Regions from separate parts of the Paenibacillus bovis genome, predicted to be linked through region 2. Evidence: a T-box and tRNA genes for the amino acid it is inferred to sense, from the RefSeq annotation. Region 2 holds a T-box; the other regions hold tRNA genes.
The links. The T-box of region 2 lies ahead of argS (arginine--tRNA ligase). A T-box ahead of a tRNA ligase gene usually reads a tRNA of that ligase, here a tRNA-Arg.

Region 1: it has a tRNA-Arg gene. The T-box ahead of argS (arginine--tRNA ligase) is inferred to sense a tRNA for this amino acid. The anticodon was not compared.
Region 3: it has a tRNA-Arg gene. The T-box ahead of argS (arginine--tRNA ligase) is inferred to sense a tRNA for this amino acid. The anticodon was not compared.
Region 4: it has a tRNA-Arg gene. The T-box ahead of argS (arginine--tRNA ligase) is inferred to sense a tRNA for this amino acid. The anticodon was not compared.

The regions. Positions count from the first base shown of each region.
Region 1 is NZ_CP013023.1:831,016-834,255, reverse strand. Features, by position in the region: gene gap (type I glyceraldehyde-3-phosphate dehydrogenase) at 1-317, opposite strand, end outside; gene AR543_RS03665 (sugar-binding transcriptional regulator) at 482-1,510, opposite strand; tRNA gene AR543_RS03660 (tRNA-Arg) at 1,757-1,831, shown strand; gene clpP (ATP-dependent Clp endopeptidase proteolytic subunit ClpP) at 2,308-2,904, shown strand; gene AR543_RS03650 (stalk domain-containing protein) at 3,151-3,240, opposite strand, start outside.
Region 2 is NZ_CP013023.1:2,724,451-2,727,690, forward strand. Features, by position in the region: gene AR543_RS11730 (CobW family GTP-binding protein) at 142-1,182, shown strand; gene AR543_RS11735 (four-helix bundle copper-binding protein) at 1,317-1,664, shown strand; T-box leader at 1,893-2,170, shown strand; gene argS (arginine--tRNA ligase) at 2,230-3,240, shown strand, end outside.
Region 3 is NZ_CP013023.1:4,745,394-4,748,633, reverse strand. Features, by position in the region: gene AR543_RS20225 (Gfo/Idh/MocA family oxidoreductase) at 1-600, shown strand, start outside; gene AR543_RS20220 (Gfo/Idh/MocA family protein) at 846-1,847, shown strand; tRNA gene AR543_RS20215 (tRNA-Arg) at 1,909-1,982, opposite strand; gene AR543_RS20210 (hypothetical protein) at 2,273-3,235, shown strand.
Region 4 is NZ_CP013023.1:4,750,858-4,754,097, forward strand. Features, by position in the region: gene AR543_RS20240 (hypothetical protein) at 1-191, opposite strand, end outside; gene psiE (phosphate-starvation-inducible protein PsiE) at 303-719, opposite strand; tRNA gene AR543_RS20250 (tRNA-Arg) at 1,135-1,208, opposite strand; gene AR543_RS20255 (flagellar assembly protein A) at 1,533-3,240, shown strand, end outside.

The DNA.
Region 1 (3,240 bases), 1.9 Mb from region 2:
TCAGCTTTTTCTTTTGTTGTGAAGAAGCCTGTGCACTCCAGTACGATGTCTACGCCAAGCTCGCCCCAAGGCAGTTCTTCAGGGTTACGGTTAGCCAGAACTTTAACTTCTTTGCCGTTTACTTTGAAGAAACCATCGTGTACTTCAACTTCGCCGTTGAATTTACCTTGAGTAGTATCATATTTCAAAAGATGTGCCAGCATTTTAGCGTCTGTCAGATCGTTGATTGCTACCACTTCGATACCTGCTACATCTTGAATACGACGGAAAGCCAGACGTCCGATACGTCCAAAACCGTTAATACCAACTTTAACCATGAGTTAATTCCTCCTAGAAATAAGTTTATGATTTATTCAATCAAGACATGACCCTCTCGAGCCTGTCAAGACAACGATAATAAGATGAAGCTTGTGTGCCTGCTGCCAGTGATGCATGCCGTGACACCGTCACAAGCATAACATTGATTGATACAAGGAAACCACTATAGCTCTTTGACGATCTCTCTGGCAGCGGCTTCGTCGAGGACCAGGATATCTTCCTGTCCAAATTTAAGTACAGCATGGATAGATTTGGCTTTGCTGCGTCCGCCCGCTATTCCAATAACGACTTCGGCGTTTGCAATATCCTCCAGCTGAAGTCCAAGGGTCAGCATATGATGCACCGTCTGACCATCTTCATTGAAATAATGACCGAATGATTCGGCTACGGCTCCAGCATTGCGGATTTCCTCTACCGTCTGTGGATCCAGTCTCCGGCGCCGTACCATCTCCATCGCATCACCGATACCATGAATAATGATTCTCGCACGCCGGATAAAATCGACAATCTCACGGACATTCTGATCCTGATACAGCAGCTCGTAAGCATCTCTGCGCAGCAGATCGGGCACATGCAGCAGCCGGTACTGCGCGCCTACGCGCTTAGCCATGGTCGAAACGATGGAGTTAGCCTGATACTCCATGTTCTCACCGAGTCCGCCTCTTGCCGGTACGAACCAGGCATCCTTTAGAGGTGCCGGAAAGGTTGGGCTAAGCTGCTCTGCCACTTCGGCAAGCGTAAAGCCGCCGGTTACAGCTACGATATCATTTTCGCGAATCACACTGAGCAGAGCTTTGGCACCAGCTCTGCCAAGATTCTGCTTGGTGCTGGCTGATGTGTCACTGTCTCCAGGTACAATAACAACCTGTCTTAGTCCATACACATCACGAATGCGATCTTCCAATACGGACAATCCGAGCAACTCTTCCATAATAGGCTCAAGTTCCTCCAGCAGCTCCCTGCCTGCTTCGCTGATGCGCATCCCTGTACTCTCAATCTCAAGAAGTCCCTGAGCCTTGAGCAGGTCTGTCTCAGCCCGCAGTACCCGCTCTGTCATATTGAGGGAAACGGCAAGCGATCTTCGCCCGACAATTCCGGTCAGCATGACCTGATGTAAAATGGCATATCTTTTCTTCAATACATCGGTGAGATCGGGCAGAAGCTGCTGTTGTATTTCAAGTAATTTTCGCATGCTTTCCACTCCTGCAACTTGTCTCGCTCAGTGTAATTGGATACCCAGTAAATCAGGCTGTGTGTAATGGACTCAAAATGTCCCGGCATAACTTTTTAAGTCCCACGTCTATATTAACCAATTTCCATGCCAGAATCAAGTCTTTGCGACAACTAATTATGGAAGGTGCACGTTATAATTATTATGGAAGCGCTGCTTGCTTTTTGACTTTATTTCATCTATACTAATTCTTGCTGTTGCTTATATGCGCCCGTGGTCCAATGGATATGACGTAGGCCTCCGAAGCCTGAGATCCAAGTTCGATTCTTGGCGGGCGCGCCATTTTACTTCTTGAGCAGCAGAGGCTCAGAGCTTGATCGTAGCACGTATATATTATCGCATGATTAATTACATAATCTTTTCTTCGACGAAATAGTAATGACGTAACCAGCCCAGGCTGGTTATTTTTGTATCTGCATATAATCGTATTCATATAGTAGCAATTATATATACGCGGTCAGATCTGTATTCCAAGATGAGACTTATCGTGTCCGTGATTAAAGTTCCATTCGTGATTAAAGCTCCGTTTTAGAGACGGGACATATTGTGTCCATAGAGAACAGCAAATGTTCCTCTTCATCATTAACCCATTTTTTAGAAATTCAGGCAGTTTTGCAAGCAATAGTTTGACTATCTTTGACTTTTAGTTTGAATTATCCTATAATGTGGTAAGAACAATTGAGTTCCTGATATTGTTTGAAGTAATGATCCACTATATAATCACACTTATTATGATTGTAATCTAAGGAGGGTTTCTAGTGAGTTATATCCCAATGGTCGTTGAACAGAGCAGCCGTGGTGAACGTGCGTATGATATTTACTCCCGTCTGCTGAAAGACCGTATCATTTTCCTTGGTTCCGAAGTCAATGATGTGGTAGCCAATGCAATTATTGCACAGATGCTGTTCCTGGAAGCCGAAGACCCTGAGAAAGATATTCACCTTTACATTAACAGCCCGGGCGGTTCCATTACTGCAGGTATGGCTATTTACGATACAATGCAATTTATCAAAGCCGATGTATCTACGATCTGCGTAGGTATGGCTGCCAGCATGGGCGCGTTCCTGCTGAATGCAGGTGCCAAAGGCAAGCGTTTTGCGCTGCCGAACAGTGAAGTTATGATTCACCAACCACTGGGTGGTGCTCAAGGTCAGGCGACAGATATCGAAATCCGTGCACGTCGCATCCTCAAAATGCGCGACAAGCTGAACAAAATCCTGGCTGAACGTACAGGCCAGCCGCTGGAACGTATCGAAAAAGATACCGATCGTGACTATTTCATGACTGCTGCAGATGCACAGGAATACGGTCTGATCGACAAAGTTATCGAAAAAACACCTCCGCAAGGAGTATAAGCCGGCAACTGCCAGCCTATCCAAACACCTCCAGACTAATGTCTGGAGGTGTTTTTGTTCTGCTGTTAGTCGTTGCTTCTCATTATGCTATTATCTATACGATTTTGGATTCCCCCTTTCCTACTCTGCCGAAAAAGAAATATATAATAAAAAGAACCTGTTCAGCATCGTACGATCACGATGGAACAGGTTCTTCGGATATTTCTAGCTAATAGCCAAATTCTATATGGCCTTGTTTAAAATAAATCAGGATTGATAAGCAGACAGTGGGTTAGTACCCGATTTCAGCAGCTGACTGAAAGTAAAGTCTATTTTCGGATTGCCTGCTGCTCCCGG
Region 2 (3,240 bases):
GTAGTACAGGATAATTTAAAAGATACTGTTATACAGTACGCAGTACGCGATAAAGAAAGTATCAACTGCCGTATACTTGCTGAACAAGGCATACGACAGATAATGATGATAGGCCTATTACAAAATTAATGGAGGTTGACAATGACAACGCCTGTATATATTTTATCCGGATTTCTGGGAAGCGGGAAAACAACACTACTGCAGCAAATGCTGCAAAGCTGGCGCGATGAAGGCAAAACACCAGCCGTTATTATGAATGAGATCGGTGATGTCAATCTGGATGGTATGATGCTGGATCAGGATGTAGCGATGGCTGAGCTGCTAAGTGGGTGCATTTGCTGTTCGAATCGGGTCGATCTGGGGCTTGAACTGTACAATCTGATGCAAAATGAACAACCCGACATGATCGTAATCGAAGCATCTGGCGTTGCCAATCCCATCGAAATTCTCGATGCGGTCACCGAGATTGCTCTGTATAATCCCCTCGAGCTGCGCAATTTGATTACGGTAGTGGATACTGCGCATCTATGGCAGCTGTATAAAGAACAGCAGGGCAAGACCTATCGGCTCATGCAGGAGCAGATTCGATCGGCATCCCTGCTTGTTCTTAACAAAAGTGATCTGGTCAGTCCCGAGCAGCTGGAGCAGGTGCAGAGTATTGTGCGTGGCTGGAATGCCTATGCTCCGGTTCATATTGCAGTGCGATGTAATGTGGATCGTTCGCAATACGAGCAGGAGGGCGCTTCGCTCAGTAGCGAACAAAATTCGAGCACCACGGCAGAACATGATGTACAAAGCTGCGCAATATGCAGTACTTCAGACTCGGCAGAACCGGTACATGATGAGACGATAGCAGAACATGCTGGACACCGGCATATGCACCATTCGCATGAACACGTGATGGTGTATACGCATTATTTTCAGCAGCCGGTTAACAGCGAAGAATTCGAAAAAATCATTGCCAAGCTGCCTGCAGAAGTGTACCGTGCCAAAGGTATCCTGACGTTCAGTGATACGTCAAGCCGCTTCCTGTTCCAGTATGCCTACCGGCAGATGGATTTTATGAAAACGATACCTCAAAAACCGGTTCCGGATGTCGCTGTATTTATTGGAGAATATTTTGATAAACGACAGATCCAGGAACAATTGCTGACACTGGAGCGTCAAGCGACAGAATCCTGATCACGTCTTCGTTTCAATTTTGCCTGTCCCGGGGTAATAGTTCAATAACCAAACGCTGAGGCCGGACAACGGCGCAGAAACAAACTGGCTGACACCAGATTGACCAAAATTGAACGACTCGGGAGGCTGTTATCATGTCAACACCACAACAATATCATTCGTATATCGAGGCATGTGTAGAAGCAATGAATGCCTGCAATATTTCTTATATTTCCAACCTCAAGGAATATGATCTGGAGAAGTTGTGCGATTGCATTCGTATCAACCGGGATTGTGCAGAGATTTGCTCCTTTACAGCACAGGCATTGAGCCAGGGAAGCATCTTCGCTGCCGAAATCGCCGAAGTGTGCGCCAAAGCCTGCGAAGCTTGTATTGATGAATGCCAGAAGCATCCGCAAACGCATTGCCAGGAATGTGTAGAGGCATGCCGCCGCTGCGCCCAAATGTGCAGAGAACTGATGGAAATGAAAGTTCCTGTATAAAAAAGCAGGGCTGTCTACATAGGAGTGTGCCTTTCCTGCGGGACAGCGCATTGATTATTGAAAGCTGCTATCTTTATTGATGGCAGCTTTTTTATATGACAAGAAAATCAATGTGAATAAAAAGGGAAAAGCGAATTTCAAAAAAAGGTTGCCTGTCTGCAGGTTGCCCGATATAATACTGCTAACTTGCATATGACTCTTCCAGATTGTTATTTTATCCAATTACATAAAAAATCTATGAACAGGAGAGTAGGTACAGTCTCCATTCTTCAAGCGAGCCGGGATGGTGGGAGCCGGTAGAATGCCTTCGCCGAAGCGCACCTGTGAGATGATTCGTCCAAAGCAGCAGTATGCCGTAGAGCAGCTAATGTGCATAGGCGAATCCGGTCCGACACCGTTATCGTATTCGAGTGACAATCCGGCAGCTCAAGGAACTTTATCCGTAAGATGCTGGTTGTACCAAGAGTGGTACCGCGGGAACAGTAATCGATGCTCTCGTCTCTTAAGCTTTGGCTTGAGGGACGGGAGTTTTTTGATATGTAAAAATAAAAGGAGCGTATACATGATGAGTACAGTAGGATTATTTGTTAAAGAAGCAGCAGAAATGCTGCAAAAAGTGACCGATATCGATACGGCTGAGCTGACCCGGCTGCTGGAGACACCGCCATCAGTAGCGATGGGGGATCTGGCTTTTCCATGCTTTACGCTGGCCAAATCCTGGCGCCGTGCTCCGCAGCAGATTGCTGCCGAGCTGTGCAGCCGGATCAGCGAGCAGCCGGACTATGCACATATTCAGGTATCTGCTGCCGGCGCATACGTAAATATGCACTGGGATCGGACAGCATGCAGTAAGTCTCTACTGGAACAGATTAGCCAAGAGCAGCATTATCAACTGCACACAGGTCAAGGACAACGTATTATTATCGATATGTCTTCGCCTAATATTGCCAAGCCGTTTGGAGTCGGACATCTGCGCTCTACTGTAATTGGCGCAGCATTGTATCGTTTATATCGTGCTGCTGGATATGACCCTGTACGTGTCAATCATATCGGTGATTGGGGTACCCAGTTTGGCAAGCAGATCACTGCACATCTGCGGTGGAGTGATCCTGTACAAATGGAGCAGAATCCGATCGGAGAAGCCCTTCGTGTATATATCAAATTTCATGATGAAGCAGCAGAGCATCCAGAGCTGGAGGATGAAGCACGTGACTGGTTTCGCAAGCTGGAAAATGGAGATGCCCAGGCACTGGAATTGTGGCGTTACTTTGTAGATGTGAGCATGGCGTCACTGGATCGGATGTATGAGCGCCTGGGTGTGGAATTCGATGCGGTACTGGGTGAGAGCTTTTATAATGATAAAATGCCTGCGGTTGTAGATCGTCTGCGTGAGCTGAATCTGCTGGAGGAAAGCGATGGAGCTCTGGTCGTTCGCCTGGATGAACAGGATATGCCTCCATGTCTGATTATCAAATCTGATGGTACCACCATCTATCCGACCCGCGATCTAGCAACAGCTATTTATCGCAAGGAAGTGATGGAGGGCGACCGTCTCGTCTATGTAGTGGGTGGTGAA
Region 3 (3,240 bases), 2.0 Mb from region 2:
GCAACCGGCAGCCCGGCAGCCCAGGATGATCCTTTTGCGCTTAGGCTTGACGATAATCCCAATCTCAAAGCGATGTATCTGGATGCCGAACATGAAGATGGTTACCAGCGGGACCAAAGTGTATTTGGTGACGGGATCAGTATCGAGGATACGATGAGCGTTATGGTTCGCTACAAGAACAAAGCGATGCTGACCTACTCCCTGAATGCTTATATGCCCTGGGAAGGCTACCGGATCGCCTTTAATGGTACGCACGGTCGGATTGAAATGCAGGTGATTGAAAAGTCCTATGTGAATGCCGGTGGAGACAAAGCCGACGAAGGGGCACTGGAAGGCAAGCAGATCCGTGTCTTCCCAATGTTCGCCGAACCGTATGAGGTGGAAGTGGAAGAGAAAGCCGGCGGGCATGGGGGCGGTGATCCGGAGCTGCTGAATGACCTGTTTGGTCATCCGGCCGAAGATCCTTTTCACCGCGCAGCCAATCATATCGATGGAGCCCGCTCGATCCTGACAGGGATTGCCGCCAATCAGTCGATCCGTACCGGGCTGCCTGTTCAGGTAGATAGCCTTGTTCAGATTCCGTCGTCGAGTCACAGATAGTAGTGGAATAATATATTAATAGTAGAGATGCACAGCGGTAGTAACAAAATATAACGCTGTATATAGAACTGTATACGTATAGAACACTATAGCTACAGCTAGCTTTATTAATGAACAGTTATAGGTTTTCGGGGACGGTACGCCTATCATGAACATGGCGGCCGTCTTTTTTTGCATGCTGGTAAACGACCTTTGCAAAAGGGTAATGATACATAAGACTGAAGCAACAGACAGGAGGCAAGTGTATGACGACTTTGAATTGGGCGATTGTCGGTACAGGAGAAATTGCGCATGATTTTGCAGATGCGATTCGTCAGGTAAATGGCCGTGTCTTTGCTGTTTGTTCACGCCAAATGGATCGCTCCAGACAATTTGCATCTGAATGCGGCGCCGAGCATGCCTATGATAATATAGATGAAATGCTGCGTAATCCTGCAATTGATATTGTATATATAGCTACACCGCACAGTAATCATCGCAGTTATGTCATAAAATGTCTTCATGCGGACAAACATGTTTTTTGTGAAAAGGCGATTACTGTCAACAGCGAAGAACTGCAGGAAATCCAAGCACTGGCCAAAGAAAAAAATCGTATTCTGGCGGAAGCCATGACTATTTATCATATGCCGCTTTATCAAAAGCTGCATACGATCTTGGACAGCGGCCGATTGGGCGCACTTCAGATGATCAATGTCTCGATGGGTGACCCCAAGGAATACGATCCGGAGAACCGCTTCTATAATCCTGAACTGGCAGGAGGAGCACTTCTGGATATGGGCGTATATGCCCTTTCTTTTGTACGCTGCTTTTTGTCCGGTCCGCTGGACCAGATACTGACCAGTGTGCACAAGGCAGCTACCGGTGTAGATGAGCAGTCTGCAACTATTCTGCAAACCCGCCGCAATGAGATGGCGAATGTATCCCTATCATTGAATACATCGATTCCCCGCACCGGCATCATAGGCTGTGAAAAGGGATATATCGAGATTAGAGAATTTTCTCGTGCGGATCAGGCTGTTATTCATTACACAGATGGACAGACCGAGACGATTCAGGCAGGTTCAACAGATCAGGCACTGGCATATGAAGTAGAGTATATGAATCGCTGCGTTCAAGGAGAACAGCCAGAACACACCATGGACCTGACTACAGATGTAATGGAACTGATGACCCGCATCCGTGAAAAGTGGAAGATGCATTATCCTTTTGAAAAGATCACTTCTTCCAAACCGGAAGAAAGCATATAATTCGGAAACGAAAAAAGCCTCTCACCCCTTAAAAGGATGAAAGGCTTTTTCATTGTTGTAACGTCCCAGGAGGGATTCGAACCCCCGACCGACGGCTTAGAAGGCCGTTGCTCTATCCTGCTGAGCTACTGGGACAAATATTCAATATTTCAAGCGCAACAAAAATATAATATCATGAACCAAGTCGGAAGGCAAGCAAATTTTAATGGGTTGCTATTGGCCAAAGCCGAATCCAACTCCAATTCAATGTTCCGCAAAGTGAAAAAACCAGCTTCCAATAGGCATTACCCCTTTGTAGTCATATAAGAATTACGCTTTGGTCTGGTATCCTGGGTTGATATGGTTTATATACAATATAAGAGACAGTCTATGTTTTTAAGCAGCAAGGAAGCTGTGCTATAATCATGAAATCACAGAATAATGTGATGAATGTAGGAGGTGCCGTTATCACTGATTCAACGAATTCACATACAGACAACAATCGGAATGTAGTCCTGTTTCCCAAGACACTTGACTATTATCAGGTTGAATTAACCAATATGCTTGAGACAGAGCGTTATCATGAAGCCATGGGGTTGCTGGAGTTTTTGCTGCAATGCCAGGGACAGGATCAGCGCCAGCTGGAAGAATGGGAGTCGCTGCTCGGATGGCTGCGCACGACGTTCCCGGAGTCTTCGCATGGCCATTTTGAGGATTCGGATTCCGCCGAGGATGAAGAACCTGCTGCGAATAATGAACAGATCATGCGCGAGCGTATCCGGCTCAAGCAGTCCGAAGACCGGTTATATGAAGAAAAGCTACTTAAGACGGCAATGGAGCGTCCGGTATCGGAACGTACGCTGTTGGCGCTTGAACAGCTCTCTTATCTGGACCAGCCGGATATAGAGCAGCGCCTGATCGATTGGCTGCAGGAAGATCACCAGATCCATCCGCTGATTCAGTTCCGGATTCTGCAGACGCTTCGCCGGCGTGGCTATCGTGGGACAGTCTCTTTTATGCATCAGCATGAGCGGGTAGATATTGAAGTCGAGACTGTGCCACTTGATCCGACCGAGTTCCCGCTGACCATTATCCAGATCCTGGAGCGTGTATCCGACAAAGCCGAGATCAGCGCACCCAATCTGTTTTACTTTGCCCAGGAGCTGTGGACGCAGTTCATTATGAGCATCTATGGTACCCAGAACTATATCTGGATCACACGCGGGGATGATGCGGAGATTGATATCTGGGCGGCTGCCCTGCACCATACGGTAGCAGAGACGCTCGAAGGCAGCAGCAACGAAGAAGAGACGCGTATCATGTACGGAGTGACAGACAGTATTCGCTTCCGTTACGAGCAGGCTTGCCGCGCTATCCAGCAGTTTGTATCCAGCCAGATGCCCCGCTAACCGGG
Region 4 (3,240 bases), 2.0 Mb from region 2:
AGTTGTTCACCATGTTCATTCGCATAATTCATCCATTCGGCAAAATCGATATCCACACTGCTAACAGCACGCAGCGGGGCATCTGCTTGTTCACTCAGTGCCTGAATCAGTATATCTTCTGCAATACCTTCCGAGCGCAGACGTTCGATAATGATCGCGCTGCGTTGGGATATTCTCACTTGTTCTGTCATGGATCCGTCCTCCATTGTTTCATTAATATGCGCATACGCGATAAACACTACATGTAGCCGGTTAACGGCTGCACCTCTATCGTATCATACTCCTTATAACGCATGCTTGTATCAGTTGTCACGGCGGATCGGACGCGTATTGGCGAGCAGCAGAGCACCGAGCAATGCCAGAATCGCCAAAGACCACAATAATGTATTCATCGCATTATCGTAATCTACAATAATCAGCCGGATAATCGCAGTAATCCCAATATAGATGAAGTAACGCAGTGGGAAATGGAATCCGCTTTTGAAATATTTGACGATTAGGGCGATAAACTCAAAGTATAAAAAGAACACCAGCAGCTGGTCCATGAATTCATACGCTGTCGTCCCTGTATCTCCACTGATAAAGATAAAACTGAAAATATACCAGGTTTCTTTTAACAGGAAAAAGCATAATGTAAAAGCCACCAGACCGAGGGTGATATTGAGTACGGCTTGCAAAATGGCCGGAATTTGGTGCACATGACGCATCCAGTTTTTCATAATTGTTTCCTCCCGTCTATGGATCTGTTTTGTTATATGAACAGGCTGTGCGTCTAAATCTACTGGACGCTGGTAGATGAATTGAGTATACAATTTGCTCTTAGCGGCTGCAATAAGTGCTTGTTATCCCTATTTATTATATCTATGGAGTTATTAACTCTCTTTATGGAATTATATTATTTACCTTTATTTTGACGATCCATATGTAGGTTCGGATGGATTCTCTGCCCAATCCAGTTCTCCTGCATATACTGTTCAAGTGATTGGCGGCAGCGGTAATGTATGCAATGTAGTCTATATGGTGACCAATACCTGATCCAGTAGCTGGCTGATACTCTTGATCTGATCAATTGGACTCTGCAAATAGGTGCAAAAAAAGCGCTCTTCATTATATAAATGAAGAGCGCTTTTTGGACGTCCCAGGAGGGATTCGAACCCCCGACCGACGGCTTAGAAGGCCGTTGCTCTATCCAGCTGAGCTACTGGGACACATAATATGTATAAATCGACGACAAATGATATTATACCGTAATTCAGTATTTTTTCAAATATAATTTTTAATAGCGGTTAGTCAGTATCGGTGATCTGGTATATACTGGCTAAACAGGTGGTTATCCCACCAAAATAATCCTTTCTGGATTTCGTTAAAAATAATAGTTCTAATTATCCAAAAATAAGTTTTAATTGGGAAAATGTGTATTATAATATACCTACAACTATTTAACTAATATGAGAACGTTATCGAATCACTATATATTGCAATCGTTATCATATCGGCTGATATGTCATTGAACTGAAATGGAGGTATCCATAATGTCTACATCCCTATCCGGCCAGGAGTCAGGGCATCCCATGCAAAACTCGCAGAATAAACCCGTTGAAACAGCTATTTCTTCGGTATGGGATGACGATATCCCGGACGGCGGAAAACATGGATGGGTCAAAATCAAAGATAACCGCATCCATGTCTTTCCTCCACGCCAGGGAGGCCGTCCAGCTTCGATCCGAGGGGCTGCTCCGGTCTCGCTGATTGTGAACAAAAATATTATTGCCGGTACTGCTCCCATCGACGAAGAAGATATTGTGACCTGGGAGCTTCAGCATGAACCGTTGTTCGAGATCAAAGTCTCTCCGGATCAGATGGAAGCGTATCTGATTCTGCATGAAAAGGTACGGTATGAATGGAATCTGGTGGATACTCCGGCCTCGACGCAGCTTACGGTACAGGCGGCACCCAACCGCGAGCGTATCATCGAGACGCTGGAGTTCACTCATATCATGGATGCGCTGGAGAGCCGTCATATTATCAAAAATATCGATAAAGCAGCTATTTTGCAGGAGCTGGACCTCCCGTCCGGCAAACCGGTTGTAGTGGCGCGTGGACAAGCATCTATACCGGGAACCGATGCACGGCTGGAATTATTTTTCCCGGAGCAGATTGAATCGGTGTTTCATGAAGCAGGCGGTGTGATCGATCATCGTAGTTATCGCCGTATTCCTTCGGTACATGAAGGCGAAGTGATTGCTACCAAGCATGCACCGGTAACTGGATTACCTGGTTATGATGTATTCGGCAATGAACTCTCCCCAAGACCGGCGCATGATCTGGAAGTGACTCCTGGAGAATTTACCGAAATGAATGCAGCAGGCGAAATTGTAGCGCTTCGTCCGGGACGTCCGCGGATGACGGGACGCGGTAATCGGCGGCAGGTGGATATCTCCAGTGCTTTTGTGGTGAATGGAGACGTCGATCTGCGTACAGGCAATATTGTATTTGCCGGAGACGTGATCGTGCATGGCAATGTCACCGACCATATGATTATTGAATCACTCGGAAATGTGTATATTCACGGCAATGTATACAATTCCACAATTACAGCAACAGGCAGTATTTCTATTCAGGGTACAGTTATCGGCGGTCGGGTCTATTCGGGGTATTTTGGCGTGATGTTCAACCGGATGTACGCAGCTTCCAAACAGCTCAGTCATGAAATGCGCCAGCTCGATATGGCTGCTCAGGTACTCGCTGACGAGCTGCGTACTCGTAATCAGCCGATCCGGTACAGCCAGATGGTCATGCTGCTGATCGAGCGCAAATTCCGCACTATTCCCGAATTGGGCAGAGAGCTGCTGCAGGTCTTTTCCAGTATCCAATATATCCAGACCAAGGATACTGAACAGCTCAAGCTAATGCTAGCCGATCTGATGAGCTCTGCCAGTATTCTGGAAAAGGTGGACGAACAGAGTATTCGGAGCATGCGCGGCTATCTGGATCGTCTGTACGCCAGCGTATCCAGTATGCAGGAGATTCAGGTCAATATTGAGCTTTCCCGCTGCCAATCCAGCGAGATCAAATCCAACGGAGATATTATTGTCACCCGTGAAGGCGTACTGCAGAGCAACCTCTACTCTGCCGGCAGTATTGCTTTTATCAAAGAGCAGTCGGTATGCCGCGGCTCCCGCCTGGAAGCGGAAGAACGTATTATCGCAGGTATAGTCGGCAGTGATGCCAATGCCCGCT